3 regions of the Deefgea piscis genome follow, and region 3 is predicted to be linked to each of the others. Evidence: predicted binding sites of a transcription regulator. Region 3 holds the regulator's gene; each other region holds the start of a gene.
What was found. The regulator FNR, encoded in region 3, switches genes on or off when oxygen is low (the NO sensors DNR and NnrR bind a similar motif). The targets are predictions, from matches to a motif close to TTGATNNNNATCAA.
Positions count from the first base shown of each region.

Region 1: pflB (formate C-acetyltransferase) is a predicted target of FNR. The motif match lies at 1,132-1,145, and genes of this name have one in related genera.
Region 2: K4H25_RS02200 (ATP synthase subunit I) is a predicted target of FNR. The motif match lies at 1,995-2,008, and genes of this name have one in related genera.

Region 1 is NZ_CP081149.1:2,732,345-2,735,629, forward strand. Features, by position in the region: gene dnaE (DNA polymerase III subunit alpha) at 1-840, shown strand, start outside; gene pflB (formate C-acetyltransferase) at 1,295-3,285, shown strand, end outside.
Region 2 is NZ_CP081149.1:454,168-457,452, reverse strand. Features, by position in the region: gene K4H25_RS02215 (F0F1 ATP synthase subunit B) at 1-361, opposite strand, end outside; gene atpE (F0F1 ATP synthase subunit C) at 395-679, opposite strand; gene atpB (F0F1 ATP synthase subunit A) at 774-1,577, opposite strand; gene K4H25_RS02200 (ATP synthase subunit I) at 1,581-1,970, opposite strand; gene K4H25_RS02195 (ParB/RepB/Spo0J family partition protein) at 2,168-3,004, opposite strand; gene K4H25_RS02190 (ParA family protein) at 3,085-3,285, opposite strand, start outside.
Region 3 is NZ_CP081149.1:2,232,601-2,235,885, reverse strand. Features, by position in the region: gene rlmB (23S rRNA (guanosine(2251)-2'-O)-methyltransferase RlmB) at 1-227, shown strand, start outside; gene K4H25_RS10355 (hypothetical protein) at 346-1,014, opposite strand; gene fnr (fumarate/nitrate reduction transcriptional regulator Fnr) at 1,062-1,808, opposite strand; gene hemN (oxygen-independent coproporphyrinogen III oxidase) at 1,969-3,285, shown strand, end outside.

The sequences.
Region 1 (3,285 bases), 500 kb from region 3:
AAAAAAGAAGTCAATAAACGCGTTCTCGAAGCCTTGATTCGTGGCGGCGCTTTTGATGCGCTCGAACCGAATCGCGCGCGCATTATGGCCAATGTTGAGCAAGCGATGGCCGTGGCCGAAGCTGAAATCGCCAATGCCAATCAGATTAGCTTGTTCGACATGCTAGAACCCGCTGCCGCACCGCAAATCGAACACCTTGATGCGCCGCTGTGGGACGACAAAATCAAACTGGCAGAAGAAAAATCAGCACTCGGATTTTATCTTTCTGGCCACCCATTTGATGCGCACGCCAGACCGATTAAAGGCTTGATTCGCACCCGACTCGATCGACTCAATAACCAGCGCGAGCCGCAATTTATTGCTGGGATTGTGGCTGGCATGCGAATTAAAAATGGCGATCGCGGCCGGATGTGTTTTTTGCAACTCGATGATGGCCATGCCAAAGTGGAACTCACGTTGTATTCCGAGTCGTTTGAAGCCAATCGCACCAAGCTCAAAGAAGACACTTTATTAGTCATCGAAGCGAAGGTGTCGGAAGATCGTTTTTCGGGCGGGCAACGGATTATTGCCGATCGGGTATTTGACTTAGCTGAGGCGCGTAGCCACTTTGCGCGTGCACTCAAAATCAATTTGGGGCAACAAGGCGACGCCGACAAGCTCAAGCAAATTTTGCAACCGCATGCGGCCGATCACGGCTGCGCGGTCGAGGTTGACTACCAAAATAGCAACGCGCAATGTCAAATGACGCTAGGCCATGCGTGGCGAGTCATTTTGCGCGATGAATTACTGAATGATTTGCGTAACTGGCTTGGTCCACAGTCGGCCGAACCACGCTTCTAGGTATACCTCGCTAGTACATATAAATAATGCGCTAGCGAGACATACCACCCATAAAATTTCTAAGCATTTTTTCAAAAAATTTCTACGTCTTGTTTATCTTTTAAACTTGACCTACGTCAAATTTTTACATCACCCATCAGTCCATTTTGCCAATTTTTACATTCCATTCGGCGCCTCAAAGGCATAAGATATTGTCATGAAAGTGAGGTTTGCAATGCAAACTTTACTGCGTCGCAACAATAAAGTCATTGTCTTATGTAGTTGAAAATATTCAATAACATATTTTTAAAACTGATCTAAATCAATTTTTGAAATTGCATTATTGTTACGATGCCTTAATAAAACTTGCTGCTGTTTGCCCTATCTGGCAACAGCGACATTCTTTTCAGTTAGCAACTGAAAATTCGGCTTAAAGATGGTCCAACAGACATCGCCACAAAGGAGTCTCACCCAAATGAATGCACCTCAAGACAACTTGCAATTGACAGCTTGGCGCGGTTTTAGCGCTGGCGAATGGCAGAATAAAGTATTGGTTCGTGAATTTATCCAAGCGAACTACACACCATATGTGGGTGATGATTCTTTCCTAGCCGGCCCGACTGAACGCACGACTCAATTGTGGACTGAACTATCAGTCTTGCTCAAAGAAGAGCGCAAACGCGGTGTGCTCGAAGTTTCTGCACAATTTGGTTCAACCATCACCGCCCACGGCGCTGGTTACATCAATAAAGATTTGGAAACCATCGTTGGTTTGCAAACTGATGCGCCTTTACGCCGCGCTATTATGCCAAATGGCGGCTTGAAAATGGTTGAAAACGGCCTCAAGGCTTACCATTTTGAAATGAACCCAGAAATCAAAGAGATCTTTACTAAATATCGTAAAGACCACAACAACGCGGTATTTGACGTTTACACACCAGAAATCATGGCTTGCCGTAGCTCGGGCGTGATTACTGGTTTGCCAGACGCCTATGGCCGTGGCCGTATTATTGGTGACTATCGCCGTGTAGCTTTGTACGGTGTTGATTTCTTGATTGCCGACAAAAAACGCGAAAAAACTGAACTCGACAACGTTCCATTCACTGAAAGCGTTGTTCGCTTGCGTGAAGAATTATCAGAACAAATCAAAGCACTGAACGAACTCAAAATCATGGCCAAGAAATATGGCTTTGATATCGCTCAGCCAGCCAACACAGCTCAAGAAGCGGTGCAAAGGTTGTACTTCGGCTACTTGGCTGCAGTAAAAGAGCAAAATGGCGCTGCAATGTCGATCGGTCGTATCTCGACCTTCCTTGACGTTTACTTCGAGCGCGATCTTGCTGAAGGCACATTGACTGAAGCTCAAGCGCAAGAATTGATCGACCATCTGGTGATGAAATTGCGTATCGTGCGTTTCTTGCGCACCCCAGAATACGATGATCTATTCTCTGGCGACCCAACTTGGGTGACTGAATCAATCGGTGGTACTGGTGAAGATGGCCGCACTTTGGTTAGCAAAACCAGCTTCCGTGTATTGAACACACTGTACAACCTTGGCCCAGCACCAGAACCTAACTTGACCGTATTGTGGTCAACTGCCTTCCCACAAGGCTTTAAAGAATTCTGCGCGAAAGTATCGATCGACACGTCTGCGATCCAATACGAAAACGACGATTTGATGAAACCAAAATGGGGCGACGATTACGCGATTGCCTGCTGCGTTTCAGCGATGCGCGTTGGTAAGCAAATGCAATTCTTTGGCGCTCGTGTGAACTTGGCTAAAGCCATGTTGTACGCGATCAACGGCGGCGTGGACGAAAAAACCGGTAAAGTGGTGGCTAAAGGCTTCACCCCAATTACTGGCGACGTACTTGAATACGACGAATTGATGAGCAAATACGATGTAATGCTCGATTGGTTGGCAAAAACTTATGTGACTGCGCTGAACTCAATCCATTACATGCACGACAAATATGCTTACGAGCGTATTGAAATGGCCCTGCATGATCGTGACATCTTGCGCACAATGGCTTGCGGTATCGCGGGTCTATCCGTAGCAGCTGACTCATTGTCAGCAGTGAAACACGCTAAAGTGCATATCAAACGTAACGAAGCTGGTTTAGCCGTGGATTATGTAATCGAAGGCGAATACCCAGCTTACGGTAACAACGATGATCGCGCTGATGATATCGCTGTTTGGTTGTCGACTGCGTTTATGGAAAAAATCAAAGCGCAACCGGTGTTCTACCGTGATTCAATGCCAACTCAATCGGTATTGACCATCACTTCGAACGTGGTTTACGGCAAAAAAACTGGTAACACCCCTGACGGTCGTCGTTCAGGTGCCCCATTCTCGCCAGGTGCAAACCCGATGAATGGTCGTGATACCAATGGCTTTATCGCTGCAGGTTTCTCTGTATCGAAAATTCCATACGAATCAGCACTGGACGGTGTGTCTTGGACTGC
Region 2 (3,285 bases), 1.8 Mb from region 3:
GAAGCGTTTCTTTAGCTTGCTGAATTTGCTGCTCGATTTCACCTTGGGCGCCAGCGATCAGGCGTTCGCCTTCTACTTTGGCATTGCCTTTAGCTTCATCGACAAGTTGCGCTGCACGCTTTTCGGCTTGGGCAATGATCTCAGCTGCGCTTTGTTTTGCTTCACGCAGTTTGTCCGCTGATTTTTTCTCAGCATTCTCAAGATCTTGTTTGGCACGATCTGCAGAGGCCAAGCCATCTGCAATGCGTTTAGCACGCTCATCCATCATCTTGATCAGCGGAGGCCAAACGAACTTCATCGTGAACAGGATCAAGAGACCAAAAGTGATCATCTGACCTATGAGAGACGAATTAAATTCCACGCTGAATGTCCTCCTTAAAGGCTGATCAAAAGATTATTGAGCAGCAACAGTCAGAGCAGCCAGGAATGGGTTGTTGAAGGTGTAAAGCATAGCCACACCAACGCCAATCATCGAAATCGCATCCAACAGACCAGCGATAATAAACAGTTTAGTTTGCAAAACTGGAATCATTTCTGGCTGACGAGCAGCAGACTCAAGAAATTTGCCACCGAGGATAGCAAAACCAAGTGCAGTACCAATAGCAGCCAAACCAATGATGATCGCAGCAGCGATAACAGTCATGCCTTGTACGGAAGCAATTACTTCAGGTGAAACCATTTTGAGACTCCTAGTTTGATTCAAAAGTTACGAGGTTGGGTAAAACTGAGTCTAATGCCGTGCACCCAACCGATACACGCCACTAGACTTAAAATCAATGGTCTTCTACAGCCAAGCTCAAGTAAACAATCGTCAACATCATAAAGACGAAGGCTTGTAGCGTAATTACCAAGATATGGAAGATGGCCCATGGCGTGCCGAGCACCCAGTTAACCCACCACGGCAGCAAAGCGATCAAGATAAAGATCAACTCACCGGCATACATATTACCGAACAGACGTAGTGATAACGAAACAGGCTTAGCAATCATCTCAACCATTTGCATCGCGAAATTCGCTGGCGCTAGCAAAATAATCATCGGCAAGCTTTCAGCATGAAACGGCGCAGTAAATAGTTCTTTAATCCAGCCAAACAAACCTTTAGCAGAGATCGAGAAGCCAATAATCATCAGCAAAACAGTCAACGACATCGCAAACGTCACGTTAACGTCAGCCGTTGGCACGACGCGCAAATAAACATGATGTGGATCGGCACCGTAGAAAGTATGACCATACCATTGCGCAAACATTGGCAAGAGATCAACTGGCAACAAGTCCATTGCATTCATCAAGAAGACCCAGCAAAAGATCGTCAATGACAATGGACCAATTACTTTTGATTTGCCGTGGAAAGCATCCTTGATTTGGTTGTCGACCATCTCAACAATCAACTCAACAAAGTTTTGCAAACGGCCTGGTACTCCTGGTGTTGCTCTGCGAGCAACGTAGGCAAATACGCCGACAAACAACATGCCCAATGCCAAAGAAATCCAGAAAGAATCCAAGTGGAAACCGCCGAATAAATCAGCCTTTGCAAAGGTCAAATGGTGCTGGATATAACTAGTTGCATCTTGTGCCATAATTTACTTTTTACCGTCAAATTTAATTAAAAGCCCAAACCAGTAGGCGCTAGCTGCAACTAAGTATCCTGCGAATACCCAAGCCCAAGCGACATCCCGATAAAACATAAAGAACGCTGCGAACGCAATCAGCGTTACTGAAAGCTTTGCCATTTCTGCTGCAAAGTGGCGTCGCAACAATTCAGCTGCGGCAGCTAATCGAGCACGATAGGCAATCAGCGAATACAACACGCTGCCTAAGACTGCAATTAATCCACCAGAAAAACTTGCAATTGCCGCCTTCTGATCCACAATCAAAAGTAGCGCAATTGTAAGGAGCATCGTAAATCCGATTTGTAACCGAATGATGCCACGAATCTGTGCCTTCCCGTACATCACATCACCGTAAGACAAACGACGCGATTATACGGAGTTGATTTGCCTTGCGTCAATTTATTACCGTTGACTTTGGTGGATTTATTTTTATTTTTTGCAAAACAAAATCCAACTTAAAAAGCCGCCAATTTCTTTCTAAAAACGTAATAAATCAAAGAGCTACATTTTTTTAGAATTTTATTCGTCAATTCAATGTCAAACAGTTCCAACAAGGCTTACAGGCGCGCCAACAACGCATCCAATTGATCTAAACTACCATACTCAATCGTGACCCGACCACTCCCCTTCTTGCCCGATTGAATGACCACACGAGCCCCAATCCTGCTCGATACTTCCTCTTGCAAGCGCAATACATCAGGATCTGGCTTGTGTTGCTTGGCTGTCATCGGCTCTTGCTGCATTTTTTTGACTAGCGCCTCAACCTCGCGAACCGACAAGCCTTTTAATACCACCAAGCGAGCGACTTCTAATTGTTGCAAGGTATCAAGCGGCAGCAAAGCCCGAGCATGCCCCATATCCATTTCGCCGCGTAGTAGGATTTCCCGTACTGGCTCAGTTAAATGCAATAAACGTAATAAATTTGCCACACTCGGGCGAGATTTTCCCACGGCTTGCGCCGCCGCTTCTTGTGTTAAGCCAAATTCATCGATCAAACGCTGAATACCAATCGCCTCTTCAAGCGGATTAAGATTCTCGCGTTGTATATTCTCGATCAAGGCCATTGCCAGTGCGGCTTCATCGCTAATGACGCGCACCAAGGCAGGAATTTCAGTCAACCCCGCCAGCAAACACGCGCGCCAGCGGCGCTCGCCAGCGATAATTTCGTAGCGATCAATATCAATTTCGCGCACCAAAACCGGTTGCATCAAACCTTGTGAGCGAATTGAGTCGGCCAATTCATTCAGCGCCACTTCATCCATTACGGTACGAGGCTGATATTTGCCAGGCTGCAACACGTCAAGTGCCAAGGTTTTTAGCGTGTCACCCACCGATGGATCGCCCATCAGCGCATCCAAGCCACGTCCTAAACCTTTAAATTTTTTACTCACCATGCGTGTTTATCCTAAAACCGGGGAATACAAAGCGCAAATCAATTGGCGCTACGCAGTCATGACCTTGCTCAGCGATCATTTCATATACTCGGCGCAACTTCACCGCAGGCATGTCGCGCCAGCATTTCGTTCGCTAATTGCAAATAGGCTTGTGCCCCCTTAGACGATTTGTCGTAGGCCAAGATTGGACGGCCATAACTCGGCGCTTCGGCCAAACGCACATTGCGGGGAATGACGGTGTGATATAGCTTGCTAGTAAAATGCTTTACCAATTGCTCAGA
Region 3 (3,285 bases):
TGGGTACTGCGGCCGATGGTCAGTGCGATTTGTTCCATTATGGCCAAACTGGGCCGATTGCTTGGGTGTTGGGTAATGAGGGTGAAGGCATGCGCCGTTTGACGCGTGAGCTTTGTGATAGTCTGGTATCGATTCCTATGTATGGTTCGGTAGAGAGTTTGAATGTGTCGGTAGCGGCAGGGATTGTCTTGTCTGAAAGCCGTCGTCAGCGGGTGATGGCCAAGTAAGTAGCAATCGCTGCGTTTGGTTTGAGTGTGTTTGACTGAAAGTTGGAATGATTAAATAGGTATTGCGATGCAGACTTTATACAATAAGCGCTGTATTGCAATACCTATTTTTTTGTGCTCAATTGGCTGGCGTGTATTGCGTGGGGATTTGCAAAATGAAGTTGGCTAATTGCTGTGCTGGCGAGGTATTGGTTTGGCTCCATGGGCCAAAATATTGGCGTTGTAGTGGAGAGTAGGGCTGGAAATCGTGTGCTGGCTGCTGGCTGAGAAACTCGCTGGCAAGCTGTTGTAGTACGATGGATTGTTGTTGCTGTTCACCCATTTGCTTGGCGAGCTCAGTAATGAACTCCGCTTGATTGAGCGGAATAGGCGTGGGTAGATTTGGGATTTTTTGCCAAAAAGCGGAGCTTTCTTTAGATGCGCTTTCAGTTATTGTTTGCCACGCGCGATGTGCAAAACTAGCGGCGCCAAAGTCACCAATATGTAGCCATCCATTGGCAATAGGGGCGAGTGCATCGAGTAAAGGGGCCGTGCTTTGTAGTGCCGTTAATGATCCCGCTGCGGCAAAGATAAAGCCGTATTCTGGTGCTTGTAATGCCGGTAGGGCCAGTAGTTCAATATCAGCTTGGAAGGTGTTGGGCGTTGCGTGGGGATTGGCTTGGACAAAGATCATTGCCGGCTGGGATTTGGTTTTGTCGCAAAACTGATAGTCAATTGTGGCGAAATGCTTGAGTCGATGTGCGAGCAATGCTTGTAGGGGTTGTGGCGCGACGATGGTGTAATGCATTGTAGCTCCATTGGGCTGCCGTTATGGGTTGGGCAGCCCGTGCGAGATTATTCGCCTTGGCAGTTGCTCAACAGCTTTTTCAAACTGTCACCATCAATGATTTCAATTAAGCGATTTTGAACTTTGATAAAGCCTTGATCTTGAAATTTTGACAGCGTTCGGCTAACGGTTTCAAGTTTGAGTCCGAGGTAGCTACCGATTTCTTCACGCGTCATCCGCAGATGAAAGCTAGTAGAAGAGTAGCCGCGAATAGCAAAACGTTGCGATAGGTTGAGCAAAAAAGCAGCTAGACGTTCTTCTGCCTTCATATTGCCCAATAGCAACATGACACCATGGTCGCGAACGATTTCTCGGCTCATCACTTTATATAAGTGGCGCTGCAAGAGTGGCACATCACCGGCTAATTCTTCAATCTCACCAAAGGGCAGTTCACACACTTCGCTGTCTTCGAGTGCGATGGCGTCGCAAGTATGAAAGTCTGAACTAATCGCGTCCATGCCCATTAATTCGCCCGACATATGAAAGCCGGTGACTTGTTCGCGGCCGTCTTCAGAAATCACGCTGGCTTTAAAAAATCCAACGCGAATGGCAAAGAGCGATTTAAAGGGTTCACCAGCACGGTAAAGTGCTTCACCGCGTTTGATCGGTCGAGCTTGCGTGATAATGGCATCGAGCTCTTGCATTTCTTCGGGGTTCAGTCCGATAGGGAGGCAAAGTTCACGCAAGCTGCAGTTAGAACATGATTGACGAAGGTGGCGAGGTGTCAGTTCGCGGATTTGAATATTTTGAATCATATAAGGCTCGATGTACGCTTGAATGATAATTTCAGCAGCTGTTGTAAAGCAAAACCAGCTATCTATAAAGAGGGATGTTATATTTTATCTGATTTAGATCAAACTTTATTCTGCAGGTCCATCTTATCCTGCGACCAAAGCAAAGTTACTGGGAAAGATCATGATCTCGAAAAAAATAAACATTACTGCGCCAGCTATTGATTTCGATCGTGAGTTAATTGTGCGTTACGATGGCAAAGGCCCTCGATATACCTCCTACCCAACTGCGGATCGATTTGTCGCTGGTCTTAGCCAAGAGGCGCATTCGGCCTGCTTAAGTCAGCGCATGCCTGGCGCCTTGTCGATGCCTTTGTCATTGTACTTCCATTTGCCGTTCTGTAATACGATATGTTACTACTGCGGTTGTAATAAAATTATTACTAAAGATCAGTCTAAAGCCGATGAATATCTCGATTATCTCACGCAAGAGATAAAGATGTACGGTGATTTGTTGCCGAATCGACCTAAAGTGAGTCAATTGCACTTAGGTGGCGGCACGCCGACCTTTTTGTCGCATGCCCAGCTGCAGCGTTTGATGGATGTGGTTAATGCCCATTTCACTTTATTAGAAACTGGCGAATATTCCATTGAAATTGACCCTCGTAAAGTCGGTGAAGAGACAATTAAGCATTTGGCTCAATTGGGCTTTAACCGAATGAGTGTGGGTATTCAAGATTTTAATCCCGAGGTGCAGATTGCGGTGAATCGCGTGCAGTCAGAGGAAGAAACTCGCACGGTGATTGAAGCGGCTAGAATGCATGGCTTTCGCTCAGTCAGCGTTGATTTGATTTATGGTTTGCCAAAACAAACTGCGGAGTCGCTAGCAGAAACGATTGATCGCGTGCTGTTGCTCAAGCCAGATCGTATTGCGCTATATAACTACGCGCATTTGCCTGAGCGCTTTATGCCGCAGCGCCGAATTAATGCGGATGAGTTGCCGTCTGCAGAAGTGAAGCTCGATATTTTACAAAATTCAATCGAGCAATTAACTCAGGCCGGTTATGTCTTAATTGGCATGGATCACTTTGCGCTACCCAATGATGATCTGGCGGTTGCGCAGCGTCGTGGTCGCTTGCAACGAAATTTCCAAGGATATTCAACGCATGCCGATTGTGATTTGCTGGCATTTGGCGTGTCTTCGATTGGTAAGGTTGGCGCGAACTACTACCAAAATGTAAAAACTTTAGAAGAATATTACGCCAAGCTAGCAGTAAACGAATTTCCGATTGAGCGTGGCCTAACTATGAATCGGGATGATGCGCTGCGCCGCGCGGTGATTCAGGCCTTGATGTGTCAGTTTGAATTGTTTTTTCAAACGTTTGAAGCCAGTTATATGATTGATTTTAGTGATTACTTTGCTGAAGAGCTTGAGTTGCTAAAACCTTTGGCCGCAGATGGCTTATTGGTCTTGGAAGTGGATTCCATCGTAGTAACCCCG